DNA from 2 places in the Aliivibrio thorii genome. Region 2 is predicted to be linked to the other one. Evidence: predicted binding sites of a transcription regulator. Region 2 holds the regulator's gene; the other holds the start of a gene.
What was found. The regulator PurR, encoded in region 2, represses purine synthesis genes. The targets are predictions, from matches to a motif close to TNANGNAAACGTTTNCNTNA.
Positions count from the first base shown of each region.

Region 1: glyA (serine hydroxymethyltransferase) is a predicted target of PurR. The motif match lies at 1,293-1,312, and genes of this name have one in related genera.

Region 1 is NZ_CM170654.1:2,233,372-2,240,969, reverse strand. Features, by position in the region: gene AC2IP4_RS10150 (MliC family protein) at 22-348, shown strand; gene AC2IP4_RS10145 (YitT family protein) at 423-1,031, opposite strand; gene glyA (serine hydroxymethyltransferase) at 1,359-2,609, shown strand; gene AC2IP4_RS10135 (SslE/AcfD family lipoprotein zinc metalloprotease) at 2,894-7,390, shown strand; gene AC2IP4_RS10130 (hypothetical protein) at 7,501-7,598, opposite strand, start outside.
Region 2 is NZ_CM170654.1:1,126,656-1,134,253, forward strand. Features, by position in the region: gene AC2IP4_RS05155 (TfoX/Sxy family DNA transformation protein) at 115-702, opposite strand; cyclic di-GMP riboswitch class I at 829-913, opposite strand; gene purR (HTH-type transcriptional repressor PurR) at 1,067-2,074, opposite strand; gene torD (molecular chaperone TorD) at 2,350-2,997, opposite strand; gene torR (two-component system response regulator TorR) at 3,232-3,930, shown strand; gene AC2IP4_RS05175 (IS4 family transposase) at 3,990-5,324, opposite strand; gene AC2IP4_RS05180 (hypothetical protein) at 5,571-7,001, shown strand; gene rluF (23S rRNA pseudouridine(2604) synthase RluF) at 7,118-7,598, shown strand, end outside.

The DNA.
Region 1 (7,598 bases), 1.1 Mb from region 2:
TAAAAAAGAATTGAGGATATTATGAAAAAATTACTCGTATTGATTGCCTTTGGAGTATTGGCTGGTTGTTCATCACAAATGCCAGACATGGGAACTGCGAAACCGGTACATTATCAATGTGAAGAGGGGCGAAATTTTCAAATCACATTCAATGAAGATAAAGCATTATTACAGTTACCAAAAGAAGATTATGCATTGAAACGTGCAGTATCAGCGTCGGGTATGAAGTATATTTCTGATGATGGGATGCCAGATATTAGTACAGCGATTACTTTTCTTGGAAAAGGAGATGAAGCTCGGTTAGATCTTGGGCGTGTTGTTTTAAAAAACTGCACTGTGATGAAATGATTTAGTTTACGTATAAGCAGAAAGGCGATGCATTGATAATGCGTCGCCTTTTTATTTAGCTAGTGAATTTACGTTTAAGAACCATAAGTCACAATATATCTATTAGGTTTATGATTCATGGCAAGAACAATATTTAATACAACGGCGCCAAGAACGGAAATCGCCAATAACCACGGTGTAATAAAAAAGAAAGAAGCACTTAAAATACAGAAGTCGATAGCCATCTGAACTTTACCAACTGAGATACCAAATTTTTCTTGGATAAATAGGCATAAAACATTAAACCCACCCAAGCTAGATCGATGTCTAAATAAGATTAACATGCCTAACCCCATCAATAATCCACCAGCAATAGCGCAGTAAATATCATTGATATGATCAACAGATATCATCATATTCAAATGGTCAGTCATGATAGAAACAAGAGCACCAGAAATTAGACTAGTTAATGCAAAACGTTTTCCAAACCTCTGCCAAGCTAAGGCGTAAAACGGTAAGTTACATAAAAAGTATAAAATACCAAAGCTGATACCACTCATTTGGCTGATTAATAAAGCCAAACCCGTTGTGCCGCCTGTAAGTAATTGTGCCGCCTGTAAAAAGAAAACGCCTTGAGAAACGAGAAAGGTGCCAGTCAGGATAGCAATTACATCTTCCTTGTGCGTGTGTTTTATTTTTTCCATAACAATAAGTCTATTAACTAATACCAACAAAATAATGCCCGCAAGAATAGTGTGATTTTCAATTTATGCAATTGTTGATAGATAAATATGGCAGTGATTTTGTAGTAAACCCTTTACATAGTGTAAAGCTCAATATTGACACTTCTTGAGTCTCATTCATGTTGATAATGAGCAATCCTCAACAGAAATAACAAAGAAAAGTACTATTTAGGGTATCTGATCCAGATCAAATTATGTAGAATACGTTGCAGTTAAGACTAGTGACGTAATCGTTTGCGTCGCTGGGCTATTTTTGGGTTTTATATTTATCTGAGTCAGGAGATACAGATGCTTAAGCGTGATATGAACATTGCAGATTACGATGCAGACTTGTTTGCAGCAATCCAGGAAGAGACAGTACGTCAAGAAGAGCATATCGAGCTGATTGCTTCTGAAAACTACACTAGCCCACGAGTGATGGAAGCTCAAGGTTCACAACTAACAAACAAATATGCAGAAGGTTACCCAGGTAAGCGTTACTACGGCGGCTGTGAGTTCGTTGATAAAGTAGAAACACTAGCTATTAACCGTGCATGTGAACTGTTTGGTGCTGAATACGCAAACGTACAGCCACACTCTGGTTCTCAAGCAAATAACGCAGTTTACATGGCATTACTCAATGCTGGCGATACAGTGTTAGGCATGAGCCTTGCTCACGGTGGTCACTTAACTCATGGTTCTCCAGTAAACTTCTCTGGTAAGCTTTACAACATCATTCCTTACGGTATTGATGAAGCTGGTCAAATTGACTATGAAGAAATGGAAGCACTAGCAGTAGAACATAAACCTAAAATGATCATTGGTGGTTTCTCTGCTTACTCTCAAGTATGTGATTGGGCTCGTATGCGTGAAATCGCAGATAAAGTTGGCGCTTACTTCTTCGTAGATATGGCTCACGTAGCAGGTCTTATTGCTGCTGGTGTTTACCCTAACCCAGTACCACATGCTCACGTAGTGACAACAACAACTCATAAAACGCTTGCTGGTCCTCGTGGTGGTCTTATCCTTTCTAATGAAGGGGAAGATCTTTATAAGAAACTAAATTCAGCTGTATTCCCTGGTGGTCAAGGTGGCCCTCTAATGCACGTTATCGCTGGTAAAGCGGTTGCATTTAAAGAAGCACTAGAGCCAGAATTTAAAGAATACCAAGCGCGCGTTGTTGCTAATGCAAAAGCGATGGTTGCAGAGTTTCTTGCTCGTGGTTACAACATCGTTTCTGGTTCTACTGAGAACCACCTGTTCCTAGTTGATTTAATCGATAAAGACATCACAGGTAAAGAAGCAGATGCAGCATTAGGTTCTGCTAACATTACCGTTAACAAGAACTCTGTACCAAACGATCCACGTAGCCCGTTTGTTACTTCTGGTATTCGTGTTGGCTCTCCTTCAATTACTCGTCGTGGTTTCTCTGAAGAAGATGCAAAAAACCTTGCGGGCTGGATGTGTGACATTCTGGACAACATGGGTGATGAGTCTGTTATCGAAGCAACAAAAGCAAAAGTACTAGAAATTTGTAAGCGTTTACCTGTATACGCTTAATCTCTAAACCTGCTTTAAGTATTAAGAAGGTCAGCCTAGTTAAGCTGGCTTTTTTTTGTCTGAAATTTAGTAAATTATTAATAATTCATTGGTTATTCTGAGTGATTTATATACACAGTGGAAATTAACTTCATATTATTCATGAATTAAATGTAAACTAGATTCCCTTTCATGATTCTTATTCTATTTCTGTATTATTTTTGAGAATTGGTGAAAATAAATATGGTATGTTTCGATCTTAGTGAACTGAACGTTTAGTTTCAGCACTTCTAAAAGGTTGAATTATGAGTAAGAAATTATTATTAGCATCGTTGGTATCAATGTTGCTTACTGGCTGTAATCAAGAAAGTATAGAGCTGGGTGGAGGTACGTCGACTAAGCCTGAAACTATTCCGCCGACAGATATTATTCCGCCAGAACCAGAGCCAATCCCTCCTACGGATATTATTCCGCCAGTTACTTATACCGGAACGTTAGTTGCATCTGGAAAAGCAATTACAGGTGATGTTGAATGTAACGGTAATGGGTTAGATATAGACACTGGAACATTCAGCGTTAAACAAGGGCAAGCATTTAGCTGCTTTTTCGGCGGCGTTGAATTAGGTAGTTTCAATGCTCCATTCCCTAGTGATAAAGCAATCAATGTAAGTAATGCGACACTTCTAGCTTCTTTTGACCTAGAAGATAGTAAAGGTATAAATGCCACGGTTGTTTTACAATCTATCTCGACATGCGGGCAAGATGAAATTTGTTTAAACAAAATAGATTCGTTTGATATTCAAGACATTTATACGGATGAAAACTTAGCAGACCAAATTGCGGTTGATGCTTTTATTGCACCAAAAGAAGAAGAAGCGACTGATGAAGTAGGTAAAGCACCTAGCTCACACGTTGATGTTGAAATTGTTCCAGAAGTGACACCTGGAACAAGTAATGATTTAAATAGTGGTTTTGTTTCAGCTAGTGCAGAAGATAGTTATGCCTATAAACCAAGTGCTGAAGCGAAAGTATTAACTAAAAGCCAGTTAACGGATAATGCAGGTACACCATTAGCTGGAGTTAATTTCTTCTCAGCTAATGCGGTAGGTACTACGGGGGAAAATGGTGAGTTTGAATACTTGTGGGGCGACAAACTTACCTTTGGTATTGATACCTTTGAATTTGGCAGCGTAGCTGGGAACCAAGTTAGTTATAAGATCACAGATGTTAGCGATAATGCGGTAGTAAAAACGAATATTCAATCGTTAATTACACGATACGCAGAGAATAATAATTATGGGCTGCTTATCTCTGATAAAGTTCAAGAGACGTTTTCTCTTTACCCAAATGTAATCAACGAACTGATTAATTTAAGTTTACCCAATGGTGGGAAAATTGAAGGAACAGAATTTTTATTACCTAATGAATTTGATTCACAATTCCAAAATGGGTTAACTGCTGCTATTGATGCCGAGTTACAACAACCAGTCTCATTTTATTCTTTAGATATCCCATATGTATTCTCACTAGATAATGGCACTTATGTAACCGATTCTCTAACTAAAATATTTAATGGGGTAACTAGCTTCCATGTCTTCAATGATAACGGCAGCTTTTATGGTGCAACTGGCTATACACGAGGAATGCGAGCGTTAAATTTATCTAACCGAGCATTTCCTATTATGATGCCTCGTGCGGACATCAACAAAGATATTCCGTTTGGAGAGCAGCAAGCATGGACTCGTGAAGGCCGTCCTTATATTGCAACTTATCCTGGTACAGAAATGCCGCCGATCCCTCTTGTATCAAAAGATAACGCTACTTTTGGTTTTCCTTTTGTTACCGCTGGCGAAATTGGTTCTGGTAAAGTGGTATTTATGGGTAATAGCATGTACCCAAGCATTATTTCATGCCCTGATAACTATTGGGCTCATGAACTTGTGCGTATTGATAGTGAGGCACAACAATGTACATCATCATTTTATTTATTAAATGATGTGCGTAATGATCAAGGAAGTATGGGGATTTTTTTCTCTAATCTATTTACTTGGTTAAATGGTGGTAACTCGATCAAAGATATTAATGTTGCTACAAATATTACTAAAGCAACACTACTTAAACCTGGCACATCACACGGTACAGAATATGACTTCTTTGTAAACCGATCTTTTGGTTTCTCACCATTTGTCAAAATGTTAACTAAGGATGGATTCTCTGGACATTTATCAGTAAGTGAAACGCCGTTATTAATTCTTCAGGCTTATCCGCCTAAGCCTCAAGGTGATGGTATGAGCCATCGTTTTATTGCTGATTTAGAAAATCCCAATCTAAGCCAAGATGATATTACTGCTTTAATTACTTACATTAATGAAGGCGGCAGTGTTGTATTTATGGATGCAATTGATAAAGTGACTAACCCTGAACCGATTGGACGTTTAGCTGATTCAGCTGGTGTTTCACTAGGTGGGAGTAACGTTACACCAACGTCACAAGCATTTTGTGGTTCGTCATATTATTGTCAAGCACCATCTCCAAACCTTCATGTGAAGAGCCAATATGAAATGGTGGTTCTTGAACGCTTCCAAGATGTAGATGGACAACAACCGTATACAGTAAATCAAGATGGTTCGGTTGAATGGACTAAAGATGAAACTAAGATTAAGTTTGAAATTCCAACTTATGAAATGATCAAACGTGATGATAAAGGTATCCCTTTATTAGACAAAGATGGCAACTTTGTAATGGAGACTAAGTTCGCTCGCATTTTTGTTAAGAATGGTGAAGAAAGAGCAGCTGCTATATCTGAATTACAAGAAGCATTTGAAGGAACACCTTTATGTACTCATTCTTATGAGTATGAATTTAACTGTATAGAAACTCGTCAAGGTGATGGTGTACAAGTCCGTGGTGCATATTGGCGTGCGGATTTTGATCGTTATCAAATGAACCAAGATGTTGTAGAGAGTATGGTTAAAGCTGCAAACCTTGGTGATAATTTTAATGCTCTAATGGAGCATGAGCTTTATTACCGCACCAAAGGTAAACAAGGAGCACGTTTATCTACGGTCGAGCTAAATCAGACGTACGATAATCTTTCAATTTGGATGTGGAACGATAACCCATACGCTTATGATCCTAATGGTCAAGATGAATTAGGGTTTAAAACGGCGGTTAACTTCTTAAATTGTTATACAGATAATCAACATCAAACGGATATTCAAGAAGCTGCTTGCCCGGTTGATCTAAAAGCAACATTAATTGCAAATGGTATGATTCATGGTGAAGGTGAATTAGCGGGACAAATGAACCCTAGCTACCCACTAAACTACATGGAAAAACCGTTAACTCGCATTATGTTAGGTCGTTCTTTCTGGGATCATGAAATAACGGTTGATACGACTAAATACCCAGGTCAAACAGTTGGTGTTATAACATCTGAAGCTGTTAATATTGAGACCGCAGGCAAGGCGGTAAGTTATTCCGCTGGAAATAACCAATCAACGGGCTTATGGGCTCCTCAATTAAGTGAGGTGACGGTTCGTGATGGTGTGACTGCAATGATTACCGTTATGATGGCGGATGATTTAACAGGTAAACCACAGCATGAAACAAGTTTAAATCGTCCTCCAAGAATGCAGATGAGCTTTGCTCATAATGGTAGTTCAACAACATTTAAAGTTCCTTATGGTGGTTTAATTTATATTAAACCGACAGAAACATTAAGTGGTGCTTCAACTGTCGCTGAATTTAATTTGGACGGTGTTGAAAAAGCGGCATGGTGGAAGAAAGATCCAGCTAATAATCTTGGTGAGTGGGTAAATACACCTGATTCTTCAACTGCGCCAATCGCAGAAATTGATACGGGCTCATTTATTTATACTACCGCTCTTAATAATGTTAAGACAGCTGATCTAAATGAATTCAGTAAAAATATGAACCGTTTTGCTGATGCGGCAAGTGATTTTTACGGTCGTGATGAAGAGAGTGTAGATGGTAAACATCGTCGCTTTACTTATCCAGAGCTAAAAGAGTTCCGCCATCGTTTTGTGAATGATGTACAGATTTCGATTGGCGCGGCTCATTCTGGTTATCCTGTGATGAGTAGTTCATTTAACGTGAAGGCAACGACACCGCCAACAAATGCAATTGATGATTGGTTGGTATGGCACGAAGTCGGTCATAATCTTGCTTCTGCACCATTCTCAGTTCCTGGAAGTACTGAAGTAACAAATAACCTTCTAGCTCTGTATATGCAAGAATTGGAAGGTCGTAATGCTAATCCTGAGATGGATAGAATTAGAACTAGCATTCAAAAAGCTCCAATTTGGCTAGGCTCTAATAATGGACACGCGTGGAGTCATGGTGATGCGGGTCTTCGTTTAGTTATGTTTGGTCAATTGAAAATTTGGGCGGAAAGTCATTTCAATGTTGATGATTGGTATGTTGATGGTGAAACTAAACCTGCTATTTACAATCAAGATCAAGGCTGGAACATGATTAAGCTGATGCATCGTAAAGCTCGTGGTGATCAACAAGGTGATCAAGGTATTAATTATTGTAGTTCTCACGATACAGGCTTAAGTGCTGGTGATCTAATGATGGTGTGTAGCTCTTATGTATCAGGCTATGATTTAAGAGATTTCTTCACTACATGGAATGTGGGAGAAACTTCTGTAACTAATGCCGATGGTACTAAAGTGTACTCGGGTGGGATTAGTGATACAGGGTTAAGTGAATTAACAAGATTACGCTTAGAAAAACCAGAAGTAAGCCCACTAACTATTAATTCGCTACCTAATTAATATTAAGTAATTAAGCTTATATTAACTAAACAAAAGCCCCCGAACCATCACGGTTCGGGGGCTTTTTATTGTCAGCTATTTAATAAAATAGAAACTGATTAAATTGGGTATTACTTGTTAATATTAATTAACGCGCCAGATTTACATTGGAAAGTATAGTAACGGCTTGTTTCATTAAATTTGCCTAGACCTTCACCAGTACAGTAAT
Region 2 (7,598 bases):
TGAAGGCTTGTCGCTTTATTTAGTTTTAAGGGGGGGGAGCTTGGTTTAGGGAGGGTTAACGCCTTAATCTCTTTGATAGAGCATAAGATTAAGACGTATAGATTAACACTTAGTTTATAATTGCTTTCTTAATTCACTTCGTGTTTCTGCTGAAACAACAGACCAATGAGTTCCTTTAATCGCTCCTTCAAGCGACCAAAGTAATTCATCACTCACACTGTTTGAATGTGTCTGTTGAATTGCTTTATAAGCATTAACAGCTCCAGTGGTGCGCAACTCTTCAACAGTATTAATGCCTGCTTTTTTAAGCATTCTTTCTGTCGCTAATCTTAGATTTGGTAAATCTTTGATACGAGAAGGTCCGGCTGTTTGCTGTTTCTTTTTATCTTTTTTAGCGACATCTAAAGCTATGACAGCTTGAATTAAGATTGAGTCTGGCTCTTCCCAACATTCAGCTGAAATTGCAAAGTATTTAGTTACAACAGGAAAACCACGCTTTTTATAAACGTATGGTTCAAACCCTTGCTCTTTAAATAAATTGATAGTCTCATCACTAGCTCTTAAATGAAGTTTATCTTGAACAACAAGAGCGAACATAGTGCCATCAATAAAAATGCCAAAACCACCAAACATTGAGCGTGAAGTGATCTTACCTAAAGATGAAAGTAAATGAAGTGATTCTTTTAGTACTGGTTTATCCATTGCAATAATTCTCGGTTAGTAAGTCTATGTCACTAAACAACTGAGCCCGAGGAAATGGTAGCAAGTTCAAAGTAAGGTATTGTTATTTTAAAGTAAAAATTAACAATACTTGAGAGAATACTTACTGTCGGCAACCCCGCTACCTTATATATAAATACGTAGGCCGGAAGCTTTGCGTCCTGTACTTTCGTACAGTTTGCCCTGTTCGTGACTTTGCTGATAATATAGCAATTTATAGTAAGAGTTGTTGCACAATTGAGCGTAGTGTGATGTTGCTTCAAAAAATGATCATTTATTTTTGTTAAGTCGGTTCAAATTTTAAGTGTAAATTGAACCAACTCGTATTTTAATAAGTAAATAAGCGCTATTTGATTCTATTTGATACGCTGCTACGAGAGACAACTTCAGGCTGCATTTCAAAAATGCGACGCTCATGGTGCTTATCTTTAATGCGCTCTAATAAAATCTCTACCGCTGTTTTACCAACACGACGTTTAGGTTGGTGAATAGTTGTCAGGGGTGGAGAGAAATACGCCGATAATTCAATATTGTCGTAACCAATAACTGAGATGTCTTCAGGTACTTTTAAGCCCGCTTGTTGAATTTTACTTATTGCCGCCAGTGCCATAATATCGTTAAAGCAAAATAGTGCTGTTGGACGCTCTGTCATTGCTAGTACTTTATCTACAGCTTTTGATGCTGAAGCACACTCGAAGTCGCCTTCCAAAATCCAGTCAGGGTTAGCGCTTAAGTTTGATTCAGCTAAAGCTCGTTCGAACCCACGAACACGCTCTTTACACGTTAATTTATCTAACTGACCTGTAATACAAGCGATTTTTTCATGGCCGTTTTCAATTAAATGTTTTGTTGCTAAGTAACCGCCTTTTTCTGAATTATCAATGATTTTATCTGTACGTGGGCTATCTGGGCCCCAATCCATAATAACCATTGGTAGCTCAGTGTTTTTTTCAAGCAGCGCTAATAGTTGTTCATTAAGGTCTGAACACATGACTAATAGGCCATCAACACGTTTTTCTGAAAGCATGCGAAGATAATGTTTTTGCTTATCTAAATCGCCTTCAGTATTACACATAAATAAAGTGTAACCTTGTTTGTAACAGTAATTCTCAACACCATGCATAACCTCTGCAAAAAATGGGTTGAAAGATTGTGTTACTAACATACCAATCGTACGTGTTGTATTGCATTTTAAACTGCGAGCAACGGCACTAGGTGCGTAGTTTAGTTCTTCAACCGCTTCCCATACACGTTTTTGAGTTGCTTCGGCAACAAAACGAGTTTTATTAATTACATGAGAGACAGTGGTAGTAGAAACAGCTGCAAGTTTTGCAACATCTTTAATAGTAGCCATATAAAAGCCTTAATGGGTAAAATAAGGGGCTATTTATGTTCCAACAAAATTGATATTACATTATGTAGATATGATGGAAGATAAATAGGCCCTGGTTATAAATGAAAAAAACCGCCAAAAATGCGGTTTTCATTTAATGATCAAATTTTATCGTTTGCGCTCACATTTTATAGGTAAAGCATAGTGCAAACAATTAGTGATTTAATTAATTTTGTTAATGATTTGATTTATATCACACACCTGTAAAAATATTGTACCAATATATAAACTATAAATTACTCACCTGTAAGGAAAGTAACATCAAGTTGTAGAAAGGTTACAAGGAAAGTCGTTACTGCAGCATAAAAGCCGAATTCATCTCTCTCCTTACAAATATGGTTAAATTTTGGAGTCCAAGATAATAGCTGTTTATTAATAAAAGAAAGTTGCGCACTCATATAAGCTTCAAAGTCTTCTTCAGAAGTTTGCTGATTTGTCATTAGGATTAAATTCCCAAGGAAATCTAGTTCAATAGCTATATGGTCTGCGGGTTCATTGAATTCTGCTTTTTGAGCAATCTTGTACTTTTCTAGTAATTCACGCATATCTTGAGCAGGTTTTGCATTAAGAAGGCCTGATTTATCTAAATAGATTGATGCATAAGGTAGAGCACTGTTTTTGTCAGAACCTAAAAATGCTTGGCAAAAATCAGCTGATAATTCAAGCTGTGCATCGTCGCGAGCTTGAAGTTTATTTAACTTTTCAACCAATTCATTTACCGATGACGCTAATTCTGGCGTCTTCCCTAAATCAGACAGGAAAGTACGAACTTCAAAACTGTTATATTGTTCTAATTGTTCTTCTGTTAGTTCATTCGCTAATAAGTTCGACAACCACCAGTAAATTTCAGCGCGTTGTTCGTTAAATGCAGTTAATTCGTTCATGTCTCTTTGCTCCAAGAAATTTATTTAAGAATTGTACTGGATAAGTATGAAAAGGAATAGCACCTATCATTAACAGGGTGTATAAAGATATGTGTAAAGATTAAATTTCGATTTTTATTAATAATTGTTTTGAATCAATTAAAATACAGAAATATCAATTGAGAATTGGCATTATTACAAAATATGAATAGAATAAGATAAGAACTATCCAAATAACCATTAAAAGAGAATATTATGAGCTATCACATTTTAGTTGTTGAAGACGAAGTGGTAACTCGCTCTAAGCTTGTAGGCTACTTTGAAGCCGAGGGATATCAAGTGAGCGAGGCTGAAACAGGGGCAGAAATGCGAACTATTTTGGCTGAACAAAAAGTTGATTTAATTATGCTTGATATAAACCTACCAGGAGAGGATGGTTTATTATTGGCTCGCGAACTGCGCAGTCAATCTAATATTGGTATTATTCTCGTTACAGGACGAACAGATAGTATTGACCGAATTGTCGGTTTAGAAATGGGTGCAGATGACTATGTCACTAAACCTGTAGAGCTACGTGAATTATTGGTTCGAGTTAAGAACTTGTTTTGGCGTATGTCTTTAGTTAATGAGCCAGTTGAATTGGATGAGTCAAATGTAGTTCGTTTTGGTGAATGGACATTTGATATTCAGCGCCGTGCATTATCAAATAATGGCGAACCAGTTAAATTAACTAAAGCTGAATATGAACTGTTGGTGGCGTTATCTTCGTACCCAAATACGGTTCTTTCGCGTGAACGTATTTTAAATATGATTAGCCACCGTGTAGATGCACCAAATGATAGAACGATTGATGTATTGATTCGAAGAATGCGCGCAAAAATGGAAGTGGACCCTAAAAACCCACAGATCTTTGTTACCGTACACGGTGAAGGTTACATGTTCGCTGGTGATTGATAGTTATTAATTATCGTTAAAAGATTTAAATTGAACCACTCATATTTGAGTAATGCCAGTCAGTTAAGCTGACTGGCTTTTTTCTTTTTCCAGCAAGGGTACTTCACGGCTTTAGCTCGAACTCTCCTTGGATAGCGCCTATCTTCTCTCTTTGGCGGTAAAATGTAGTGAGCGGTATTTGCCTGTAAAGAGGCGATAGTCTTCGGGATATTACCTGCACTATTTAGTGACATTGTGTACAACATATTTATGATTGCCAGCGAGCATGATGTGAAACTTAATTGGTTTGCGTGAAGCCCCTTCACCGTATGTGACATCTTAACCATTTGATATCTAAGTAAGTTATAACCAAGTAATATCCCCCATAATTCTTGTCTAATCATCTCAGGCTTTTTACTTCGAAGGTGATGCTCACTATTTAGAAGCGTCTGTTTCATTTCTCTATAACCGACTTCTATCTCCCAACGCTCACTGTACAGCTCTACCATTTCAGACGATGGAAAACGCATTGGATCAACCATTGAAGTTAAAATTTGAGTCTCTTTTCCTTTCACTTTTTTACTCACTAACCGAGCTTCAATATATTCCGGCAGATCAAGGAACTTCTTTCTAGCTTGTGGCGATGTTTTTAAACGCACTAATTTATCTTGTCGACCTAAAGTTCGTACTTCCTCATATATTGTTCCTTTCTTCACAGGAAGCAACCAATGACGTTCCGATCCTGTTGTAGACCATTTATGAAGTAAGCCAAGGGAATAAAATCCTTTATCAAACAAAGTTATAGAGTTATCTGGAGTGGATGAGATAAGTTGTTCAGCTAAAACCATTTCACTGACTTTTGTGCTATCAAAAGCACTATTGATCAATAAATGGCTAGTGAGTTCCATTTGGCATACCATTCTGATTTGAGGGTAGCAGGTTTCGCCATGCTGATTACTTTTAGGTTCAAATACTTGAAGGTTTTCTTTTGTGTCAGGCGCTCGCCAAACTACGCCATCAACACCTAATAATTGTAAACCGTTCCATGTTGGATGGTTTGCTTCGGTATTCCAGATTTCAGCTGTTGATGTGAAAATATGTCTTACTGCTTCGCTTCCAAGTCTTTGTCTCGCTTGAACTACTGCACTCGGAGCCACTAGTGGCCGCTTTCCTGGCAGCATAAGCTGCATATTACTGGTAATGTCCCAGACTGACTCATCTCGATAGAAAGCCATGCCTAACACAACCCAAATCATCATATCTAATGGTAATCGGCGCTTACGGATCGTAGCTATCCCAGCCTCTTCTAAACATTGATTAATAAATTCAGGAGGTAATATATCACTGAGTTTTCCGAGAGAATCAGAATCAGGGACGAAATCATTAGCCAGTGTTAGAGCTTTAGTTAGTTGCATAAAAAATCCGATATTGGTTACCCAATATCGGATTTTGAAGGTTTTTAACGATCAGTCAAATGATCTGGAAAATTTCTTAACTGATCGGCATTACTCATATTTGAGTGGTTTTTTATTTATATAGCTGTCAATATAAACTGTGACTCATTCATAAGAAATTGTGATTTTAATTGTTTTTTATAATAAAATAATAAGTAGGAGTGCTCGCACTTGTCTATTCAAAAATAAAATTATTATAGGTTGTAAATGAAACAATTTCTTAAAATGGCAATGGTTGCCTCTGCGTTAGCTGGTATCTCAGGTTGTCAAAGTACAGATAATGCATCTGTAGCTACGGCGACAGAAACGAATTCAGCAGTATCTTCAATATCAACTTTCGATGCACTTCAAAAGCAGTATTTATTAGATAAGGTAACCTTCGATTCTATAGCAGATTTTAAGATTTATTCTGCGACGTCTTACACTGCAATGATGGAAGATTGGAGCGAAGCGAAAGAGGCCTATTCTGAAATAGAAAAAGAACCAAGTCTGATGAATGAAGAATATTCAATGTTCTCTTCTGGAAGCTATTCAGCGAAATATATGGAGTTGGTTTCTGCTGCGGATAATGAACTAAAAAAACTTAAAAATTATAAAGAAACAGCAGATGTTGTGTTGTCTGATGCAATTGCACAAATGGCATACATGAATTCAATTGATGTTAATGCGTATTATCCACAAGAGTTTTCAAGTTTAAATTCTCAATACAAAGCACTATTCGTATCTGTAATTGAAGATGGTATTGCAGAAGCGCAAACCAACCAAGCGTCTTTTTTAACCAAAGCTAAAGTAACTGAAATCAAAACCACACTAAAAATATACGTTACACCATTAGAGAAAGAATTTTCTGGGTTAACGAATAAAGGTTTTAAAGCCATTGCACCAATTAGTTATGGCCAAACTAAAGCAGAATTAGACAAAACGAAAAAAGCGGTTCAAGCAAATAATCGTGATCAAGCATTAATTGTTGATGCGATTGCTAAAACTCGATTCCAACTTGATCACCTTAAAAATATGGCTGCAGAAGTTAAATTGCTAAAAGCGGTTAAAAATGGTCAATTTGAACAATCTGTTTTGGAAGTAGAAAATAAATTATTATCTATTTCGCAAGCAATTAATGGTGATGATTACCGTGATCAGCCATTAAGAACGCAAACATCTTCGATTTTAGATGCTGTTCAACAAATGCATGATGTTAATAATACGATTGATTTAGAGGTTAAGATTAAAGAGCTGAATGCTCAAATTAAAACCTTAGAGGCCACTATTGAAAGCCAAACAGAAAGCCATGCAGGCGTTCAAAAGCAAGTGCTAGTTTTAACTCAACAACTTGAAAGAAATGATAATTTGATTAATAACTTAAATACAGTCATTGGATCTTATAAAGAAAAAGAAGAAATTGCAAAAACAGATAATTCAGCAACGACAGAAGAGAAAGTACAGAGTAATTCTGTAAAACAAGAAGAAACGGTAACCTTACCTGAATCTTCAGAATTAGCTCAAAATGCACCGACTGTAGAGGCGACTTCTGCTAAAACAGAGAGTACTGAAATTGTCGATATTCCAACAGAAATAAAGCCAATAACAGAAGCAACAACACCAATAGCTGAAGTTACTGCAACGACTGACATTAAATAAACGCCGTTAACTGCTAATAAGTATAGAGCACCTTAGGCATTGGTTTAAGGTGCTTTTTTATTGGATATTTATCCGTTTCTGATACACTGCGGCTGTTCACTTTTTAGAGGTACATCATGACATCACCAGAACCTAAATTAACCCGTTTAAATAAATTCATTAGTGATACGGGTTATTGCTCACGTAGAGAAGCAGATAAGCTTATTGATCAACAACGTATTACTATTAATGGCAAGGTTCCTGAAATGGGAACTAAAGTTGCAGAAGGTGATGAAGTTCTGGTGGATGGAAAGCCATTAAAAGAGAAGCAAGATCGCATTTATATTGCATTCAATAAGCCAGTAGGGATCACGTGTACGACTGAGCGTCATGTTGAAGGTAATATTGTTGATTATATTAATCATGAACAACGTATTTTTCCTATTGGACGATTAGATAAACCTTCGGATGGCTTAATCTTTTTGACCAGTGATGGCGACATCGTTAATAAGATCTTGCGTGCAGGTAATGCCCATGAAAAAGAATACGTAGTTCGAGTTGATAAACCCATTACAGATAACTTCTTAACAAAAATGGCTGCAGGTGTACCTATTCTAG